One region of the Micromonospora sp. NPDC005324 genome, then DNA from elsewhere that is predicted to be linked to it. Evidence: riboswitches for the same ligand, from Rfam matches in the RefSeq annotation. Region 1 holds a riboswitch; each other region holds the start of a gene.
What was found. Region 1 has a riboswitch for cobalamin ahead of ABZS40_RS21870 (acyl-CoA thioesterase). Riboswitches for the same ligand answer to the same signal wherever they lie in the genome.
Positions count from the first base shown of each region.

Region 2: linked by a shared signal. The riboswitch ahead of ABZS40_RS25700 (ribonucleoside-diphosphate reductase subunit alpha) and the one ahead of ABZS40_RS21870 (acyl-CoA thioesterase) in region 1 are both predicted to bind cobalamin.
Region 3: linked by a shared signal. The riboswitch ahead of cobN (cobaltochelatase subunit CobN) and the one ahead of ABZS40_RS21870 (acyl-CoA thioesterase) in region 1 are both predicted to bind cobalamin.

Region 1 covers NZ_JBEXGE010000021.1:50,785-57,722, forward strand. Annotated here, with positions in the region: gene ABZS40_RS21860 (DUF4394 domain-containing protein) at 1-460, opposite strand, end outside; gene ABZS40_RS21865 (hypothetical protein) at 834-3,044, shown strand; gene ABZS40_RS21870 (acyl-CoA thioesterase) at 3,242-3,754, opposite strand; cobalamin riboswitch at 3,885-4,101, opposite strand; gene ABZS40_RS21875 (copper resistance protein CopC) at 4,233-6,290, shown strand; gene ABZS40_RS21880 (copper chaperone PCu(A)C) at 6,356-6,938, shown strand, end outside.
Region 2 covers NZ_JBEXGE010000028.1:79,061-85,998, reverse strand. Annotated here, with positions in the region: gene ABZS40_RS25705 (enolase C-terminal domain-like protein) at 1-292, opposite strand, end outside; cobalamin riboswitch at 547-764, shown strand; gene ABZS40_RS25700 (ribonucleoside-diphosphate reductase subunit alpha) at 956-3,274, shown strand; gene ABZS40_RS25695 (ribonucleotide-diphosphate reductase subunit beta) at 3,328-4,323, shown strand; gene ABZS40_RS25690 (winged helix-turn-helix domain-containing protein) at 4,630-4,857, opposite strand; gene ABZS40_RS25685 (MerR family transcriptional regulator) at 5,342-6,256, opposite strand; gene eno (phosphopyruvate hydratase) at 6,375-6,938, shown strand, end outside.
Region 3 covers NZ_JBEXGE010000006.1:182,790-189,727, reverse strand. Annotated here, with positions in the region: gene ABZS40_RS08935 (hypothetical protein) at 261-926, opposite strand; gene ABZS40_RS08930 (hypothetical protein) at 959-1,444, opposite strand; gene ABZS40_RS08925 (VOC family protein) at 1,613-2,308, shown strand; gene ABZS40_RS08920 (hypothetical protein) at 2,380-3,099, opposite strand; gene ABZS40_RS08915 (RNA polymerase sigma factor) at 3,092-3,673, opposite strand; gene ABZS40_RS08910 (hypothetical protein) at 3,802-4,137, shown strand; cobalamin riboswitch at 4,266-4,395, shown strand; gene cobN (cobaltochelatase subunit CobN) at 4,662-6,938, shown strand, end outside.

The DNA.
Region 1 (6,938 bases):
GGTCGTCGGTCAACCCGACGGCCTTGAGACCCTCGCGCCCTCCTTTCCTGTCGTACTTTGACCGGTCATCGTTGTCGTGCTTCGAGGAGTAACGACCCTTGTCGTGGCCGGCGTCCGATTGGCACGACCTGTCGCGGTCGTACCGACCGTCGTTGCCCGACCCGCCGTCGGCGAACGCCGGGCTGGCGAACGCGCCGGTCCCGAGTGCTACCGACAGGCTGGCGAGCAACAGGTTCCTGTTGAGCGGATACTTCATGGTGAGCACCTCTCCGGCAGGGCTGAGGCCGAAAGCCTCAATCAGTCCCAAGAACATGAAAGCAGCTCGCATGGGCCTTGCGGGCGGCAATGAGCGATGTTGACGTCGGCCTGCTCCAGACGGCTCTGAACAGCAAAAACGTCCCAACGTCCGGCGCCGGGTCAACTCGGTTGCCAGACCGCCACCCAGACGCAGATGCCGCACGTTGAGCTCGATGCGCGTCCACGCCCATCACTGCCGTCAACTCCGGCTATCCGGATACTGACCGCCCGCCGACCACAAGGATGTGCGACCGCAATCGCCAGGCTCTGTTGGCCCCTCACCCAGCGACGACGGCGGGGTCGCAAGGCACAGCCGGCCTGAACCGGTACATTAGACCGCCTACGATGAATTCCTGTTCTGATCTCCAACGCCCGCCGCCGCAACGGCAGCGCCTCCTCCGCCTGCTTTAGAGCCACCAACGTACACAAGGGTTGTCCCCCCCTGCGTGGGGTACGCCCGTTGCGCCACGCGGGCGCCGTCGGATCAGCCGAGCGGGTCGGTGTGAGCTGTGCACACGCCGAGGGGCCGGTACCGGATGGATCATCGCGAGGCGGGCGGGCGCGCCGGGGATGACGCCGTGGTGGAACTGCGGGTGCACGGGGTGTCCGCCACCAGCCCGGACGACCTGCTGGATCGACCGCACGCGCGGCAGGTGGCGGGTGACCACAGGGGCGGCTTCTACCGACTTCGGCCGGGAAACCACGAGGGCGGCGAGGCGGACGGGGTGACGCTGGAGGCCTACCGCTGGAACAACCTGCCCGCTGGCAACGCGGCGCGAACGCTGGCGATGGTGATCCTGCTGCCCTTCATGCTGATCAACCTCGCCATCTGGATGCGTCCGGCCGGAACCCGATCGGACCCGGTGATCAAGGCCCTGTGTCGGTTGTTGGCACTCACCCTGACCGGGATGTACGTGCTGAGCATCGTGGGGACCACGCTGGATGTGATTGCGTGGAAGTGCATGTCCTCGCCGGAGTGCCTGGCCGGACGCAGTTGGCTCTCCTGGCTCGGGGAGCGTCCGGCCGGACTGCGCCTCGCGGTGCTCGCGCTGGTGCCGGCTGCGGCCATCAGCCTGGTGTGGGCGATCAGCGCTCGCCCGGCACTCCCGTTCCACGTCTTCCGTGCGGCCGACCAGCCCCTTGCGGCGAACCGGCTCACCGCCGTCGGCCGGTGGGACAACGAGCCGCTCATCGGCCGACTGCGCTCGATTCACGTCGCGGCGGCGTTCGCCACGCTGGACCTCAGCCTGCTCGGCGCCCGGGCCGCACAAGGATTGTCGATCGGCACCGTCACGCTGGCGGCAGCTGCCGGACTCGTGCTGATCACCTGCGCGGTTCTGCTCTGCACTCCACCCCTGACCGCGCCCACGGAACGGCGGCTCGACCGGTTGGTCAGCGCGCTGCGCCCGATCGCCCTCGGCCTGACCGTGCTGGTCTGGATTTACGTTCTGACCAGTTCGGCCTCCTGGCCGGAGCGGAACGGGCTGCCCGGCTACAACCTGACAGTCGTCGGGCTGTTCACCGGTCAGGCGGTGCTGCTGGCTGCCCTGGGGGTGGTGCTGTTCTGGCACCGGGATCGAGAGCCGGATGTCGCGCCCTCGCTCGGGTTCGGCGCCCTGGCGACCTCCGTGGCCGCGATCAGTCTGGCGCTCGCGTTCTCCGCTGAAATGGTCTATCGGGTGTCCGACGTCCTGAACAGGGGCGCGCCGACCGCGGGGACGCTGATTACCAGCCCTCCGCGGTCCTGCATCTGGGCGCTTCTCGGCTTTACGCTGGCGGTGCTGGTGACGCTGGCCGTCGCCAGCGTGGTAACGCTGGCGTCACGACCGGGCCGGGTCCGTGCCGCGTCGGCAATCGTTGCTCGTGACTTCCCAGATGCACCGAGCGATGCCACACCGCGACTGCGGCAGGTGCGCAGAAGCATCGCCCGTGCCCGGTTCACCGAGCGGCTGGTGCCGCTCGCGGTGCTCTACGCCTGCCTTGCCGGAGTCGGCGTAGCGGCGGTTGCGCTTGGCCTGCTGCCGACGCCTCCCGGCGAACTGGTCCAGCGCTACCTGCGGCTGCCGGCCAGTTCCGTCAACGTCGGCATCGGGGTCGGCAGCTACCTGATCGCCGCCATCATCGTCGGCCTCATCGTCGGTGGAATCTTCGCCTACCGCACCCCCGGATTTCGCCGGTACGTCGGCGTGCTGTGGGACCTGGGCACCTTCTGGCCCAGAGCCGCGCACCCGTTCGCGCCACCGTGCTACGCCGAACGGGCCGTGCCCGAACTGACCTGCCGGATCACTCACCTCGTCGACTCCGGCAACGTGGTGGTGCTCACCGGACACAGCCACGGCTCCGTCCTGCTCGCCGCGACCGTGCTCCAACTGCCGCCACGGGTCGCCGACCGGATCGCCCTGCTCACCCACGGCTCGCCCCTTCGACGGTTGTACGCCCGACTCTTTCCCGCCTACGTCAGCGACGAGGTGATTCACGAGATCGCCGACCGGGTCGACTGGCGGTGGGTGAACCTGTGGCGGGACACCGATCCCATCGGCGGCCGCGTTTTCCCGACGCCGCGACCCGACGAGGCGTCCGACGCCGTCGGTCGAACGGCGGCGGTGGACCGCCGGCTTCGCGACCCACACGGCGTCACAGCTCCGGCCGGTGACGACGTCTCGCCCCCGATCAAAGGACACAGCCCCTACGAATCCGACAAGGCGTTCGATGAGGCGGTGCGTAGCCTTGCCGACCAGCTTCGCTGAGCAAGCGGTCGCGAGCAGGCTCCTCCGCGTCGCGCACAGCAGGGGACGCACGGCCGCCGCCACAATGACGTTGTTGACGATGGTCGCGGTGACGGTGCGGACGACTGCGAAGCCGGTCACGTCCACGGCGACCGCCGCGACGACACCGGCCAGGTCCAGGCCGAGCACCGCTGGGAGTTGGACGGACCGCGCGCGGGTCAGTCGTCTTCGGCACCGTCGAGCAGCGCGCGCCGCAGCGCCAGTCGGTGCTTCCGGCGGATCTCCGCCTCCCGGTACCGTCGGCGGTCCCCGTCGGTCTCCGGTAGCAGCGGCGGCACCGTCCGAGGCTGGCCGTCGTCGTCGATGGCGACCATGACCAGGTGGGCGGTGGCCACGTCGGTGGGCGGCACCGCGCGGTCCCACCGGTCGGCGGTCACCTTGACGGCCACCTCCATCGAGCTGCGGCCGGCCCAGGTGATCCGGGCGTCGACGTGCACGACGTCGCCGACCCGCACCGCGCGGAGAAACGCCGTCTCGTCGATGGCGGCGGTCACTGCCGGCCCGTCGGAGTGCCGGGCAGCGACCACACCGGCGACGGAGTCGATGAGGTTGAGGATCCGGCCGCCGTGCACGGTACCCATCAGGTTGGTGTGGTGCTGGTCCATGATCTGCGAAAGGGTCAGGTGCGACGCCGACGGCGCTCGGCCGGCGATGGTGGTGGTGTCGTGCACAGCGGTAGTCCGTCCCTCGGGAAACCACACCGCCGGGTCGCGGACACACGCTGGCGAGGGCCTGGCCGTGCGCCACACGCACGGCCCGTCACCCGCTCAGCCCACCCGCGAGGCCGACGGCAGCGCACACGGTTGTGTGCGCGGCACTGGCAGGTCTTCGGACTCGCGGGCCCGACCGGCTGCGCGCCGATCGCCTACTGGCCGTCGCTTCCCAGGCCACTGGCCCAGTGCTGATGACGGCGGTCGTTCCCACTCACCGCTGCGGGGCAGCCCCGGATTTTCACCGGGTTCCCTCTTACGACGCCCAGCCGGTCACGACGGGGCGAACCAGCGCCGTCGGCGAGCATAGCTGGCCAGGGAATGTGTCCACCCGCGGCGTCCTGCCGCGGCGACGGATGGCCTGATCGTCAACTTTTGCCATTTGAGGAAGAAGATCGTCACCCCTTGAAAAAAGTCTCGCGAGGGTGAGGATATCCAGATGCGTCGTCTCCCCCAGACTTGCGGGCGGGTGGTCTCGGGCCTCCTCGCGTTCCTCCTCGCCTCGGCGGTCGCCCTCCTCGCGTCCGCCCAACCCGCCGCAGCTCACGGGACCCTCGCCATGTCGACACCGGCGAGCGGCGCCACAGTGCGCGAGCCATTGACGTCGGTGCAGCTGTACTTCACCGAGAAGGCAGCCTCCAACGCGTTCTTCACGATCACCGCCCCGGGCGGCACCCGTGTCGACAACGGCTGGTCGTACGGGGAGCAGAAGCCGGTACGGGAGTACTTCCTGGTCAACGGGCAGTTCGAGCCACGGGAGTACACGACGGGGTTCCCCGCTGTGGTGTCCGTCGCCCACCTGCCCGCCAAGGGCCAGTACTCGGTGAGCTACCTGTCGGTCGCCTCGGACGGCGACACCGTGCGGGGCACCCTGACCTTCCGCTACGACGGGCGGGTGACGGCAGCGCCGACAGGGTGGAGCCCGCCGTCGACCCAACCGGACCCGGCGCTGGTGGCCGCCACCGAGCAGCACAGCACGTCCGGGCAGGCCTCGGCGGTGCCGACCACCGCTGACGATCCGTCGACGCCGCCGGCTGCGGCGGCCCCGTCGACCGGGTCGACCGAGGAGAGCGGTCCCGGGGCACTGGCCTGGGCTGGCTGGGCGGCGGCGGTCGGGGTGGTGGCCGGGTTCGTCGTCTGGCGTCGCCGATCCGCCGGCACACCCACCGGCCGGGGCCGTACCTCGGGGGCGACCTCCGGCCGACGCGGCGGTGGCGCCCGTACCCCGAACAGGGCCGGCACCGGCAGGACCGTCGGAGGCAAGGCTGCCGGTGACAAGACTGTCGGGGGCAAGGCCGGCGCTGACAAGACCGTCGGGGGCAAGGTCGGCGCGGCGACCGGCGTCGTCGCGCGTACCGCGAGCGACGAGCGGCGGCCCGGCACCCTGCCGGCGGCGCGCAAGGGCAACACTGTCGTCACGGCCCGCACGGGCGTTGCGGTCGATCGGACGCCTACCGATCAGGTGACCAAGGCCCTCGCCAGCACGGACGGCGAGCTGACTGTCGACCCCGGACCACGGCCCGACACGGACCTCGCCGCCGCGACGCCTGGGTCCCGGTTGAGCAACACCCACCTGGCGCTGCTCGTCGGCGGGCTGGTGATCGCTCTGCTGGCCGGGTTCGGGTTGGCCCGTATCGGCACCGCCGACGAGAGTCCGGCGACCGGCAACGCACGACCGTCAGCCGGCGGACCGCCCGACTCGGGCCAGGTGGGCTCCGCGACCGACGGGCACCAACACCCGGCCGGTACGGGGCCGCACACGCATCGGGGTGACGACGCGACGGGCGCGACGCTGGCGACCGGGACGACGGTCAGCGCCGGCGGGTACACCCTGCAACCGCTGGAGCGGTCCCAACCCCCTGGTGTACGCGGCGACTACCGGTTCCGCATCGTCGGGACCGACCGGCAGCCGGCAACGACCTTCGCGGTCGTCCACGACAAGCCGTTGCACCTGATCGTGGTGGGCCGCGACCTGGCCGGCTACCAGCACCTGCACCCGACGATGGCGCCCGACGGCACCTGGAGCGTCCCCCTGACGCTGGCCCGACCCGGCGGCTACCGCGTCTTCGCCGACTTCTCCGTCACCGCGGCCGACGGCAAGCAGCAGCCTCTCGTGCTGGGCGTCGACCACATCGTGCCCGGCGCGCACAACCCGACCGCGCTGCCGCCAGCGCAGTCGCAGGCGACGGCTGGTCCGTACGCGGTGTCGATGACCGGCACCCCGACGGTGGGGGTGACGGCGCCAATCCACTTCCAGGTCAGCGCCGACCCGACCGTACCCGCGCAGCTGGAGCGGTACCTGGGCGCGTACGGGCACCTGGTCGTCGTTCGTGAGGGCGACCTCGGCTACGTGCACGTCCACCCCGAGCAGGAGCTGGTCGACGGGACCGTCAAGTTCTGGCTGACCGCGCCGAGTTCAGGGCGGTACCGAGCCTTCTTCGACTTCCAGGTCGCCGGCACTGTGCACACCGGGGAGTTCACGATCAACGTGCCCTGAGTCCGGAACTTTCTCCCAGCTGCGGCCGACCAACCTCCCAGCAGCAACCATCGGAGGAATAACACATGCGCACCACCAGCCCGAACGCTTCACGCCGCCGCTCGGCCGCCGTCCTCGCCGCCGCGATCCTGACGGTGGGCGTCGCCGGCTGCGGCTCGTCCGACTCTCCGTCGACAGCTCAGGCGGGCCCGTCCGCGTCGGCCTCGGCCAACCCGGACGCTGGCGTGATCGGCATTCGTGACCCGTGGGTGAAGGCGGCTGACAAGGGCATGACGGCGGCCTTCGGGACCCTGGTCAACGACGGCGACACCGATGTCACGGTGACGAATGCCACGACCTCCCTGTCGCCGATGGAGCTGCACGAGATGGCCATGAAGGACGGCAAGATGGTCATGCAGGCCAAGCAGGGCGGCATCGTGATCAAGGCCAAGAGCACCCACGCCCTGGAGCCCGGCGGCGACCACCTCATGCTGATGAACCTCACCAAGCCCGTCCAGGCCGGCGACGAGTTGACCTTCACGCTGACCTTCGCCGACGGCAAGACCCAGCAGTTCAGCGCCGTGGCCAAGCCGTTCACCGGCGCGCAGGAGAGCTACGCCCCCGGGCACGGCGAGCCCATGCCCAGCATGAGCCCCACGCCGGGGACGA
Region 2 (6,938 bases), on a different contig from region 1:
TGAGGAGGCGGTAGACCGCGCCCATGTCCGCTGCCATCGTGGCCACGTCCAGGCCCACCAGGCGTTGTGCCTGGTGGACCGCCGCCGCCGCGACGATGTCGTTGCCGCGACCGATGGTGAAGGTCAGGCCGTGCCCCGCGAGTGGCGCGCCCACGCCGTCGACGCCGTCGGTGTGCAGGATGACGTAGGCCGCCGAGTAGTCGCCGTCCTTGTTCATGGCGTCTGACCCGTCAGCGGTCAGGGAGGTGGGGAAGCGGACGTCCTCGACGGTGACGGCGGTGATCTGCGGCATGCGCTCCTCGCCCGGCTAGGCTAAAGATCAGATGATCACTGGGAGTATACGGAGGGCTGTCTCAACAGGTCAACGATGTCGATCACCGCAGGCGTCCAGACATAGGATGTTTCTCGTCGCACGGGAGCCCTGTCTCCGTTGCCCGCGTCGGACGGCCTGGCGTGCTCGGCCGGGTTGGTGACGGTGGTCACCGAGTCGGCACCGACACGCCCGACACCGACATGTGGGGTGTGACAACGGCTGCGTCCCTATATATGGTGTCGAGCGCAGCTGGTTCGGCCGCTCATCCGGGGCGGTCGAGGCAACAGGGAACCCGGTGGAAATCCGGGACTGTCCCGCAGCGGTGAGTGGGAACGACCGCCGTCATCAGCACTGGGCCGCCAATCGGCCTGGGAAGCGACGGCCAGTAGGAGACCGGCGAGCCCGGTCGTGCCCGCGAGTCCGAAGACCTGCCAGCGCGCCGCGTACCCGCACCCGGGTGGGCGGCGGTCCGAGGCCGCGTGGGACGGCTGACGCCACCTGACCCACGCCGGGCTGGCGTGGCGTCCGTCGGTGTCTGTCTCCTCGCGTCCGGGCCACCAGGTCTCGAACTCCGAGGAGCGAGTGGTGACAGTCACCGAGGTAGTCCCTGCCAGCGGCGACGCGACAGCGCGGCGGACGCCGATGCAGGTTCGCAAGCGCGACGGCGGCACCGAGCCCGTGGACGTGAACAGGATCGTCCGGGCGGTCGAGCGGTGGGCCGACGACCTGGCCGACGTCGACCCGATGCGAGTTGCCACCCGCACCATCAGCGGCCTCTACGACGGCGCGACCACTGCCGAACTGGACCGGCTGTCCATCCAGACCGCCGCCGAGATGATCGGTGAGGAGCCGCAGTATTCGCGCCTCGCCGCGCGGCTGCTGGCCGGCTACGTCGACAAGGAGGTGCGTCGACAGGGCATCACCTCGTTCAGCGCGGCGATCCGGGTCGGCCACGCCGAGGGACTGATCGGTGACGACACCGCCGCGTTCGTCGCCGCACACGCCGCGACGCTCGACCACGCCATCGACCCGAACGGCGACCGCCGGTTCGAGTACTTCGGCCTGCGCACCGTGTACGACCGCTACCTGCTGCGCCACCCCACCAGCCGACTGGTGATGGAGACCCCGCAGCACTGGCTGCTGCGGGTGGCCTGCGGCCTGTCCCGGACGGCCGACGAGGCGGTCGACTTCTACCGGCTGATGTCCAGCCTGGCCTACCTGCCCAGCTCACCGACCTTGTTCAACTCCGGCACCCGGCACACCCAGATGTCCTCCTGCTACCTGGTCGACTCTCCGCTCGACGAGCTGGACTCGATCTACCAGCGGTACGCCCAGGTCGCCAACCTCTCCAAGTTCGCCGGTGGCATCGGCATCGCGTACTCCCGGGTCCGCTCCCGCGGCGCGCTGATCCGGGGCACGAACGGGCAGTCCAACGGGATCGTGCCGTGGCTGCGCACGCTGGACGCGAGCGTCGCCGCGGTGAACCAGGGTGGCCGACGCAAGGGCGCGGCCTGCGTCTACCTGGAGCCGTGGCACCCGGACATCGAGGAGTTCCTGCAACTGCGGGACAACACCGGCGAGGACGCCCGGCGCACCCACAACCTCAACCTGGCCAACTGGATCCCGGACGAGTTCATGCGCCGGGTCGAGGCCGACGAGCTGTGGTCGCTGTTCGACCCGCACGAGGTGCCCGAGCTGCCCGACCTGTGGGGGGAGCGGTTCGACGCCGCGTACCGGGAGGCCGAGGCGCAGGGGCGCTACGTGCGGCAGGTCCCGGCGCGGGAGCTGTACGGGAAGATGATGCGGACCCTCGCCCAGACCGGCAACGGCTGGATGACCTTCAAGGACGCCGCCAACCGCCTCTGCAACCAGACCGCCGAGCCGGGCAACGTGGTGCACCTGTCCAACCTCTGCACCGAGATCGTCGAGGTGTCCAGCGACGCCGAGACCGCCGTGTGCAACCTCGGCTCGGTGAACCTCGCCGCCCACCTCACCGCCGGCGGCATCGACTGGGAGCGGTTGCGCGCCACGGTGCGGACCGCGGTGACCTTCCTCGACCGGGTCATCGACATCAACTACTACCCGACCGCGCAGGCGGCGGCGAGCAACCCCCGCTGGCGGCCGGTGGGGCTCGGGCTGATGGGCCTCCAGGACGTCTTCTTCGCGCTGCGGCTGCCGTTCGACTCGCCGGCCGCCCGCGAGCTGTCCACCCGGATCAGCGAGGAGTTGTACCTGACCGCGCTGGAGACCTCCGCCGACCTGGCGCGCGACTTCGGCGCGCACCCGGCGTACCCGCAGACCCGGGCCGCGCGGGGCCAGCTCCAGCCCGACCTGTGGGGTGTCGAGGGTACGCAGACCGCGCGGTGGGACGCGCTGCGCGAGCGGGTCGAGGCGTACGGGCTGCGCAACTCGCTGCTGGTGGCGGTCGCGCCGACCGCGACCATCGCCTCGATCGCCGGGTGCTACGAGTGCATCGAGCCGCAGGTGTCCAACCTGTTCAAGCGGGAGACCCTGTCGGGGGAGTTCCTCCAGGTCAACACCGCTCTGGTACGCGAGTTGAAGGCCCGTGGTCTGTGGACAGAGCGGATCCGTTCGGCGATCAAGCGGGCGGAGGGGTCGGTGCAGGACATCGCCGAGCTGCCGGCCGGCGTACGGGAGCTGTTCCGCACCGCGTGGGAGCTGCCGCAGCGGGCGTTGATCGACCTGGCCGCGGCCCGCGCCCCGTTCATCGACCAGTCCCAGTCGCTGAACCTGTTCCTGGCCGCGCCGACCATCGGCAAGCTCTCCTCGATGTACCTGTACGCCTGGAAGGCCGGGCTGAAGACCACCTACTACCTGCGCTCGCGCCCCGCGACGCGGATCCAGCAGGCCACCGTCAGCGCTGTCGCACCCGTCGTCGTCGACGCGGAGGCGCTGGCCTGCTCGCTGGAGAACCCCGAGTCGTGCGAGGCCTGCCAGTGACTCCCGCCGAAGCCATCACCGACGCCGGCACCACCGACACGAGGACCACGCACATGCTGCTCGACCCCGGGATGGACCTGACTCTGCGCCCGATGCGCTACCCGCACTTCTTCGACAGGTTCCGCGACGCGATCCGCAACACGTGGACGGTCGAGGAGGTCGACCTGCACGCCGACCTCGCCGACCTGGACAAGCTGTCGCCGGCCGAACGGCACCTGGTCAGCCGACTGGTGGCGTTCTTCGCCACCGGTGACACGATCGTCGCCAACAACCTGGTGCTCAACCTCTACCAGCACGTGAACAGCCCGGAGGGCCGCCTCTACCTGTCCCGCCAGCTGTTCGAGGAGGCCGTGCACGTCCAGTTCTACCTCAACCTGCTCGACACGTACGTGCCCGACGAGACGGAGCGCTTCGAGGCCTTCGCGGCCATCGAGAACATCCCCTCGATCCGTCGTAAGGCCGAATTCTGCTTTCGCTGGATCGACTCCCTGAACGACCTGCGGGAGCTGCGGTCCCGCGAGGACCGACGGACGTTCCTGCTCAACCTGATCTGCTTCGCCGCCTGCATCGAGGGGTTGTTCTTCTACGGCGCGTTCGCGTACGTCTACTTCCTGCGTTCCCGCGGCCTGCTGCACGGTCTCGCCTCGGGCACCAACTGGGTGTTCCGCGACGAGTCCATGCACATGGCGTTCGCGTTCGACGTCGTCGACACCGTCCGCGCCGAGGAGCCGGACCTGTTCGACGACGACCTCGCCGACCAGGTTCGCCGGATGCTCACCGAGGCCGTCGAGTGTGAGGTGCGGTTCGCCGAGGACCTGGTGGGCCACGGTGTGCCCGGGCTGACGTTGGCCGACATGCGGGAGTACCTCCAGCACGTCGCCGACCGCCGCCTCGCCCAACTCGGCATCGCGCCGCACTACGGGTCGAGCAACCCGTTCGGCTTCATGGAGTTGCAGGACGTGCAGGAGCTGTCCAACTTCTTCGAGCGGCGGGTGTCGGCGTACCAGGTCGGGGTGACGGGCACTGTCGCCTTCGACGACGACTTCTAGGCGGCAACCTCAACCCACGCGTTGCCCCTGAGGAACGCCCCGTCCGCGCCGATCTTGCACTTTCGGTCGCCGATTTGCGCGCAATGCTCTTTTATGTCGCGACAGGAAGTGCAAGATCGCGGGGAAGGGGCGTTCCAGTCTCGTCGATCATGGAGCTGTGGTGCCTGATTTGGTGTGGTGCAGGCACTTTGTCACCCACCGCAACTCCATGATCGACGAGGCGGTGCGGGGTTGGCTGACAGCCACTCCGTCTAAACACGACGGTGCTGAGCTGCTTCTCATCAATTGATGAAGGAAGCGGCGTGCTCAGCTCTGGGCCTCTGCGACGTAGACACCTTTGCCTGGATGGCCCTCGACCAACTCGCGGTCTTTGAGGATCGTCATGACCCGGTTGATCGTGGAGATGTGCACGCCGTACTGTTCGGCCAGCTCGCGGGTGGACGGCAGCTTCTCGCCCGGAGCAAGCTCACCCGATTTGATTTTTCCCGCGATCTCGTTGGCGATCCGCCGGTAGTCCACTCGCTCGGTCGGCATGGGTCGATCTCCGTAAGGTTCCCTGGTTTCGGCAGCCCAATCTGATCACGAGGGGACCTGTTCCAACAAGTTCCACGAAGCACGTTGACCTGCTCCTACAAGTTGGAATAGGTTGCAGCTAGGTCGCGTTCCCTGGTTTCGGCAAACTCCTGGGTTCTCGGCCGCACACCCACCTGGGGGAGCGCGGCAGATGGTCGCTGCCCCCAGGTGGAGCCAACGTCGTGAACGCGGGAGGGTGTCGCCGTGCCGATCGTTGAACCGGTAAGTCGGGCAGACGAACTGTTCGCCGCCATGCGGACGCTTGATGCTCACTGGACTCGGGCACTTGACCAGCCGTGGCGTTCAGGCGGCTGCCTCGAGTGCGCGGGTCCGAGCGAATGCCGTCAGCTCGATTGGTCGTTGGGTGTTGTGGCGGACGCCGCATCGATCATGTTGCAGAAGTAAGGATGGACGCCGAGCAGTGCGGCGAGTTCGACGACGAATTCTAGGCGGCGACCGATCCGGAGGCCGGGCGTCGCTTGGTGAGCCACCGCATGACGTCCAGTGGGTGCGACGCCGGGTCCGGGATCGGGTGGAAGACGTGTTCCACCTTGCCGTCGGCGACGATCAGCGTCAGTCGTTCGTAGACGGTCATGTCACCGGCGGTGCGGGTTGGCAGCCGCAGCGCGTCGGCCAGGGTCAGCCTCGGGTCGGGGATCAGCGGGTAGGGCAGCCGCAGCCGGTGGGCGAGTTCCCGCTGGTATCCGGTCGACTGCGCGGACAGGCCGTACACCCGGGCGGCGCCGGCCGCGCGAAGTTCCGCGTGGTGGTCGCGGAACCAGGCGGCCTGCTCGGTGCTGCCGCGGGCGCCGTGGATCTCCAGCAGCCCGTTGGGCAGGTCGACGCCCGGCCGTCCGGTCAGTGGGTAGACGAAGATGACGCTGCGTCCGTCGCCGAGCGCGCCGAGATCGACCGGACGGCCGTCGGTGCCGTAGAACGACAGCGGTGGCAATCTGACGCCGACCAGCTCCGCGGTGTCGCCGCCTTCCGCCCGACCACCGGGCACGACCTGGGTAGCGGCGGCGTCGAGGCGCGCGTCCAGCGCGTCCCGCTGGGCGCTCAACAGACCAATCCGCTCCTGCAGATGGGTGATCGTGCTGCGGTACGTGGCCACTGCCGCCGCGCACACGTCGGTGTCGTCGGCGCCACCGGCTATCGACTCCACGAAGGGCCGGGTCTCCTCGACGGTGAGGCCGAGTGCCATCAGCTCGCGGATCTGGGCCACCAAGCGCACCGCCATGGGGTCGTACTCGCGGTAGCCGTTGCTCAGCCGCCGGGGCACCACGAGCCCGGCCGACTCGTAGTACCGCAGTGCCCGGACCGTGGTCCCGGTCCGCCGTGCCAACTCACCCACCCGCATCCCGCGACCCTAAACCCGCACCCCGGGGTACGGGTCAACGTGGCGATCGTCGCGGTGCCAGGGCCGCCGTTTCCTGCCAGTCTGGCTGCGAAAAGGCAGCCTGAACAGGGAGTGTGTGATGACGGCAGTCAGTCGGGTGCGGGCGCGACAGATCCTCGACAGCAGGGGCAACCCGACAGTGGAGGCCGACGTGGAACTCAGCGACGGTTCGACCGGCCGGGCGGCCGTACCCTCCGGGGCGTCGACGGGGGCGAACGAGGCGGTCGAGCTGCGCGACGGAGACCGGGCGCGGTTTCACGGCAGGGGCGTCGGGAGGGCGGTCGCCGCGGTCAACGGCGAGATCGCCGACGCCGTGCTCGGGCTCGACGCGGAGGACCAGGCCCTGATCGACGAGACGATGATCGAGCTCGACGGGTCGAAGGACAAGGGTCGACTGGGCGCCAACGCGATCCTGGCGGTGTCCCTGGCGACCGCCAGGTCGGCGGCGTCGGCCCACCGGCAGCCGCTGTACCGCTACGTCGGTGGCGTCGGCGCCCGCCTGCTGCCGGTGCCCATGATGAACATCATCAACGGTGGCGCGCACGCCGACAATCCGCTCGACTTCCAGGAGTTCATGATCGCCCCGGTCGGCGCGCAGACCTTCGCCGAGGCGGTCCGCATGGGCGCGGAGGTCTTCCACACC
Region 3 (6,938 bases), on a different contig from region 1:
CCACGTCCGCTCGCGCGGGCATCAGCTCACTGCCCACACGGGGACGAAGCGCCGGGCGTATGGCCAGGACTCCGCGGTACCACCCCGCTTGCGCCCCGATGGTGCGGGCGCCGCTCCATTTCGCGACGTGACGTGCCGCGACGTCCGGTTCTACCGGGGCGATCGAGCTGCCCGTTCTTCCGGAGGCTCCCCGGTGATGGCCGGATCGGTGCCGATGCCGCCAGCATAGCTGTCCGTGCGCGGAGCCAGTGGCCGGAGCGCTAGGCGTGCAGCCAGACGCGTAGGGGGCCGGTGGTGGTGAAGCCTGCGGAGAGCGCCGGCGTGAGGTCCGCTGTGGTTTCGTAGCCGACCATCGGCACGTCGGGCAGGGTGACGCACACCGCTCGCCAGATGTCCCGGGGGTTGTCGGTGCGGGTGAACAGGTTGGAGACGCCGTACGGGCCGTCGCCGCTGAGCACCGCCCCGCCGATGATCACACCTCGGTCGTCGCGGCGGGCGAGCACGCGTACGCGGGGGTCGGCCAGGAGCGCGGGCCGGAACAGCTCTCCACCGCCGTGGGCCGCCGCCCAGGCCGCCAGCTCGTCGGGCGTGGTGACAGCGGCCAGCGGTGTGCCGACAGGTGGTGCCGACGGTGGCCGGTGGATCCACTGCGCGTCGAAGAGCACCCGGAACCCGTACCCGGACAGGTCGAGGTCGGCGAAACTGTCCTTCACCGACGCGCCGGGCCCCGCGTCGATCCGGGCCAGCAGGGCCTCGGCGTCGACGCCCGGCCGCACTGTGACCGCGTCCGGGTACCACTGTGGCGAACGGTGGGGGACCGACCAGGCCTCGCCGTCGGTACGGCCGGCCAGCCCGTGGCTGCCGCAGACGATGTCGCACCACTCAGCGTTGTTGCGGGCCGCCGCGACCCGTGCGTCCAAGGGCATGATCGGCAGCCTAGGCGGCCCGAGGGGTGCGGTCAGGGGGCGTAGACCAGGTCCATCATGTCGGTGTGCCCGGACCAGCGCAGGTCGAGGCGCCAGCAGCCGGCCTGCGGCAGGTCGATGATCGACGGACCGGGGCCACCGGGGACCTCCCGGATCACCCGGGTGTCGGCGCCGTCCAGCCTCGCGGTGATCACCAGGGTTGCCGGTGCGGTCGGGTCGGGCGAGGTCGTGGCGGCGCGGGCCACCCAGAGGATCTTGTTGTTCGACCCGTCCGTCCGGACCCGCCGCAGCGGATGGGCGAACAGCACCGCCACGATGTCACCCTTCGCGCCGAAGACGTGCGGAACCCGCGCGTCCCCGCTGAACCCGGCGTCCGCCCAGTCGGGCAGCGACCCCGTCTCGACCCGCGCCGCGCAGGCGGTCGCGGTGCTCGCCGTGGTGGCCGCACTCGCCGTCGGCGCCGCGCCGCTGGTGGTGGTCGTGCACCCCGCCAGCAGGACCACCGAGGATGCCAGCATCAACCTGCCCCAGGAACCCATCCCGCCCCTTCCGGTACGCGCCGAGGACTCGTCGCACCTTTCCGACACCGCCCGGGCCCGCCGGGTTCCCAGTGCCCCGACCGGGACGTCTACCGGGTTGGCGGCGGGGACAGAGGGGGAATTGCGGGCGCATGTGAGGATGCCGACGTGGAACAGAGACTGGGTCGGCGGGCGGCTTCGGACGCGGTCAGCGACCAGGGATGGCGCTATCTGCTGGGCGCGTTGCGCGCGTCGGTCCCCGTCGGCTCACTGGTCCAGGCGACCGAGGTGGCGGCGCGCGTGGTGGCGGTGTGCGGTGGCGACGCCGATGGGCACCTACGCGCTGACATCCGGCCAGACCGGGTCGTCCTGACCCTGCAGTCGGCGGATCAGGCGGCGCTCACCGCTTGCGACATCGACCTTGCGCATCGGATTTCCACCGCAGTGCGGGACGTCGGGCTACTGACGGAGCCTGAGATTGGTACGGGAGCGCCGCGGTCGGTCCAGCTCGTGGAGATCGCTGTCGACGCGCTCGACATCGCAGCGGTCCGGCCGTTCTGGAAGGCCGTGCTGGGCTACATGGACGAGGCGGGAGCCGACGGTCCCACGGACCCGATCGTCGACCCGGTCGGACAGGGGCCGGCGATGTGGTTTCAGCAGATGGATCAGCCACGCCCTGACCGCAATCGCATCCACTTCGACATCTGTGTCCCGCACGACGAGGCGCCACGGCGGATCGACGCCGCGCTGACGGCCGGTGGCCGACTTGTCTCCGCGTCCCATGCTCCCGCCTTCTGGGTCCTCGCCGACATCGAGGGCAACGAGGCGTGTGTGACGACCTGGCAGGGCCGAGACGACTCGTAGACCGGGCGCTCCGCCCGGCTGTCGACGCGTGCGTCCGACACATTCGCTACCCGCCCGGACCCGACCGCGTACTAGCCCAGTGAACGCGCGATCTCGATCGCCTCGGTCTTGGTGAGGCTGCCCTCCAGCCGGTAGCTCACGTCGTTGTCCTGCCAGATCAGGGTCGAGGCGGCCAGTCGGGCGGTCTCCCTGCGGATCCCGCCCGCCCGGTCCACGTAGGACAACACGTGTGGGCCGTCGACCCAGACGGCGAAGTCGCCGTTGACCTGGACCCAGTCCGCGCCCGGCGGGGTGACCTCCTTGTGGAAGGCCAGGTCGAGGTGACCGTCGAACGCGTCGACGCGCAGCGCGCCGCCGTCGTAGAGCAGCGTCGCCACCCGGTACCGGCCCGTGGCGTCCGGGTCGGCGACCAGCACCTGCTCCGGCGGGCCCAGCATCGCCGGCAGGCGGATCGGAAACCGCACCGCCCGTTGGGCCTCGTCCAGAGCGACGGCACGCTGCCCGGGCAACGGTGCCGCGGTTCCGCCGGGCGGCGTCGGGGCGGATGAGGTGGCGATGCTGACCCCGGCGAAGCGCAGCAGCCCCGTGACGACGTCGGCGATCGCGGCCCGCGTCGGCGGCAACACCGCCACCAGCACTGCGACGAGGGCCACCGCGGCGAGCGACCGCCACCGGCGCCGCCGGGGCGCGGGCGCCCTGAGTCGTACGCTGACGCCGGCGGTCACGTCGGGCGGATCGGGGGTGTCCAGCCAGGCGGCCAGGTCGCGCAGTTCCCGTTCGAGGTCACCCATGCCGGACCTCCGCACCGTCGAGCAGGCCACGAAGCTTCGCCAGCGCCCTTGACGTGCGCGACTTCACAGTGCCCCGGGGCCAGCCCAGAGCCGACACCGTCTCCTCCTCGGTGAGATCGAGGAAGAACCGGCAGACGATCACCTCGCGGTCCCGTACCGGCAGTTGCCGCAGCGCCTGCACCAGCGACGCCCGGCGCTCCCCGGCGAGGACCGCGCCGACCGCGTCGTCCTCGGCGATCTCGGACGTCGGGTCCGCTGCCGCGGCCCGCAGGACGAGACCGTCGCGCCGACCCCGGGAGCGGTGCAGGTTGCGGGTCTCGTTCGCGACGATCGCGAGCAGCCACGACCGGAAGGACGCGTCACCCCGGTAACGGGACAGCTTCCGGTACGCCTTCACAAACGCCTCCTGGATGACGTCCTCGGAGTCCGAGCCGGCGCCGAGCAGCACCGCGGTCCGGTACGCGGACGCGGTGTGCCGGGCGACCAGGAGGTTGTACGCCTCCAGGTCACCTTCCCGAGCACGGGTGACGAGTGCCTCGTCGTCCAGGGGAGCCTCCGTTCGGATCACACTCATGACACCGCCCACCCCTAGTGGGTTCCACAGGGATTTCCCGACACGGGTCAGCTCTCTCCCATCCGGCGTGCAGCGTATTGCCAGGAATCGGTGCTGCACTGGAGGGGCGTCGACGAGAGGGGCGGGGCATGAGCTGGTTCAATCGGCGGTCACGGGGTGCCGAGGCGACCCCGACGAAGCTGGACCGGGAGGCGACCCGCGACGACCTCGCGGCGCTGGAGGCGTTCGTGGCCACCCGGCGCGGGGTGGAGTTCTACCTGGAGCCGGAGACGACCGCGACGGACACCACAGTGATGGCGATCGCCCACGACGGCGAGTGGATCCGGCGGCGTACCGGAACGCCCCGCGCGGCCGGGGCCATCGCCCGCAAGCACGCGGTGCCGCTCTACGAGGCGGCGCGCACCGGCTACCCGGAACGGATGCGGACCTGGAGCCGGGCCCACCCGGAACGCCACGCCCGCTGATCGGGCGCGGCAATCCCCGTGCAGCGATATCTTCGCAGGTCAATGTGGTGAGCGTGGCCGCGTGGCGGTGGGGTCCGCGTTGACCGGCGGCGCGGCGGTGTGGCAGCATTCGCGGCCTGACGGCAGTGAAGGAAGTCGGTGCGAATCCGACGCGGTCCCGCCACTGTCACCGGGGAGCGATCCCCCCTCGTGAGTCACGGCCGTGTGTCTGCGGTTGGAAGGCCGGGGGAGAGCGTCGATCCGGAAGCCAGGATACTTCGGCCGTCGGGATGTACCCCAGGGCGTGGACACCCGAGGAGGACCCGATGACGCACGGCGTCTCTTTCATCGACGATCATCGTCGTATTGCGCTCCAGGGCACCGGCCACCGGCACCGCTGAGCCGACCGCCCGTCGCTGACCGGCCCCGACGCCACGCGTCGCTGCGCCGTCCATCAGGGCCGTCGTACCGGCTGACGCCGTACCCACCCGCATCGCCCCGGTCGCCCCCGTGAGGGCCCAGGGCGTCACTTTCCGGAGCCTTCCGTGCGCATCCTGCTGCTGTCCACCGCCGACACCGACCTGCTGGCCGCCCGCGCCAGCGGCGCCGACTACCGGTTGGCCAACCCCGCCCGGGTCACCGCCGAGGAGGTGCCCGCCCTGCTCGACGGGGTCGCCCTCGTCGTCGTACGCCTGCTCGGCGGTCGGCAGGCGTGGCCGGACGGCCTCGACGCGGTGCTCGCCACCGGTGTACCGACTGTCGTGCTCGGCGGCGAGGCGCTGCCCGACGCGGAGCTGATGGCGATCTCCACAGTGCCGTCCGGGGTCGTCACCCAGGCGCTGGCATACCTGGTGGAGGGCGGCCCGGACAACCTGGGGCAGTTGGCCCGGTTCCTCTCCGACACGGTGCTGCTCACCGGCGAGGGGTTCGCCCCGCCCGCGCCCACCCCGGCGTACGGCGTGCACGGCGAACACCCCGCCGACCCGGACCGGCCCACAGTGGGAATCGTCTTCTACCGGGCGCACGCCCTCGCCGGCAACACCGACTTCGTCGACGTCCTCGCGGACGCGGTCCACAGAGCCGGCGGCAACCCGCTGCCGATCTTCTGCGGCTCGCTGCGCGGGCTGACAGCGGGCGCCGGCCCACTCGGGCTCTTCGCCCGCTGTGACGCGCTGCTGGTCACTGTGCTCGCGGCCGGCGGCGCGGTCGCCGCGGACGCCTCCGGTGGTGGCGACGAGGACGCCTGGGACGTCGGTGCCCTGGCCGCCCTGGACGTGCCGGTCATCCAGGCGCTCTGCCTCACCAGCACCCGCGCGCAGTGGGCCGACAGCGCCGCCGGGCTGTCCCCGCTGGACGCCGCCATGCAGGTGGCCATCCCCGAGTTCGACGGCCGGATCGTCACAGTGCCGTTCTCGTTCAAGCAGATCGACGCCGACGGGCTCTCGGTCTACGCCGCCGACCCCGAGCGGGCCGCCCGGGTCGCCGGGATCGCCGTGCGCCACGCCCGGCTGCGGTACGCGCCGCACGCCGACAAGCGGGTCGCCGTGGTGCTCAGCTCGTACCCCACCAAGCACTCCCGGGTCGGTAACGCCGTCGGGTTGGACACCCCGGCCTCGGCGGTCCGGCTGTTCGCCGCGCTGGCCGAGGCCGGCTACGACCTGGGTGACGCGCCACCGCCCGACGACGGCGACGCGCTGATCCACGCGCTGATCGCCGCCGGAGGCCACGACGTGGAGTGGCTCACCCCGGAGCAGTTGGCCGCCGCCGAGGCCCGGATACCGGGGCCGACGTACCGGCGCTGGTTCGATCAGGTCCCGGCCGAGCTGCGCGAGCGGATGCGGGAGCACTGGGGTGAGCCGCCGGGCGAGCTGTACACCGAGGGCGGCGACATCGTGCTCGCCGGGCTGCGCTTCGGCAACGTGGTGCTGCTGATCCAGCCGCCCCGCGGCTTCGGGGAGAACCCGATCGCCATCTACCACGACCCGGATCTGCCGCCCAGCCACCACTACCTGGCCGCGTACCGCTGGTTGACAGCGCCCGTCGCGGACGGTGGCTTCGGCGCGGACGCCGTGGTGCACCTGGGCAAGCACGGCACCCTGGAGTGGCTGCCCGGCAAGGGCCTCGGCCTGGCCGCCGACTGCGCGCCCGACGCGGTCCTCGGCGACCTGCCGCTGGTGTACCCGTTCATCGTCAACGACCCCGGCGAGGGCACCCAGGCCAAGCGGCGGGCGCACGCCGTGGTCGTCGACCACCTGGTCCCGCCGATGGCCCGCGCCGAGACCTACGGCGACCTGGCCAAACTGGAGCAACTGCTCGACGAGTACGCGACGGTGCAGGCACTCGACCCGGCCAAGGTGCCCACCGTGCGGGCCCAGATCTGGGACCTCGTGCGCGCCGCCGAGCTGCACCACGACCTGCACGCCGAGGCGATGCCCGACGCGGACGACTTCGACGACTTCGTGCTGCACCTCGACGGGTACCTGTGCGAGGTCAAGGACGTGCAGATCCGCGACGGGCTGCACATCCTCGCCGACGCGCCCACCGGCGAACCACGGGTCAACCTCGTCCTCGCGGTGCTGCGCGCCCCGCAGATCTGGGGCGGCGCCCGCGCCCTGCCCGGCCTGCGACAGGCCCTCGCCGCCGCGTACTCCCTCGACGAGCAGGAGCTGCTCGCGTCGCCGGGTCAACGACTGGCGCTGCCCACGGCGTTGACCGACGTGGTGGACGGGCCCGCCGGCACCGCCGCCGACGCGATCGACCTCATCGAGGCCCTCGCGCGGCGGCTGGTCGTCGGCATGGAAACCCTGGACTGGGCCGTGGAC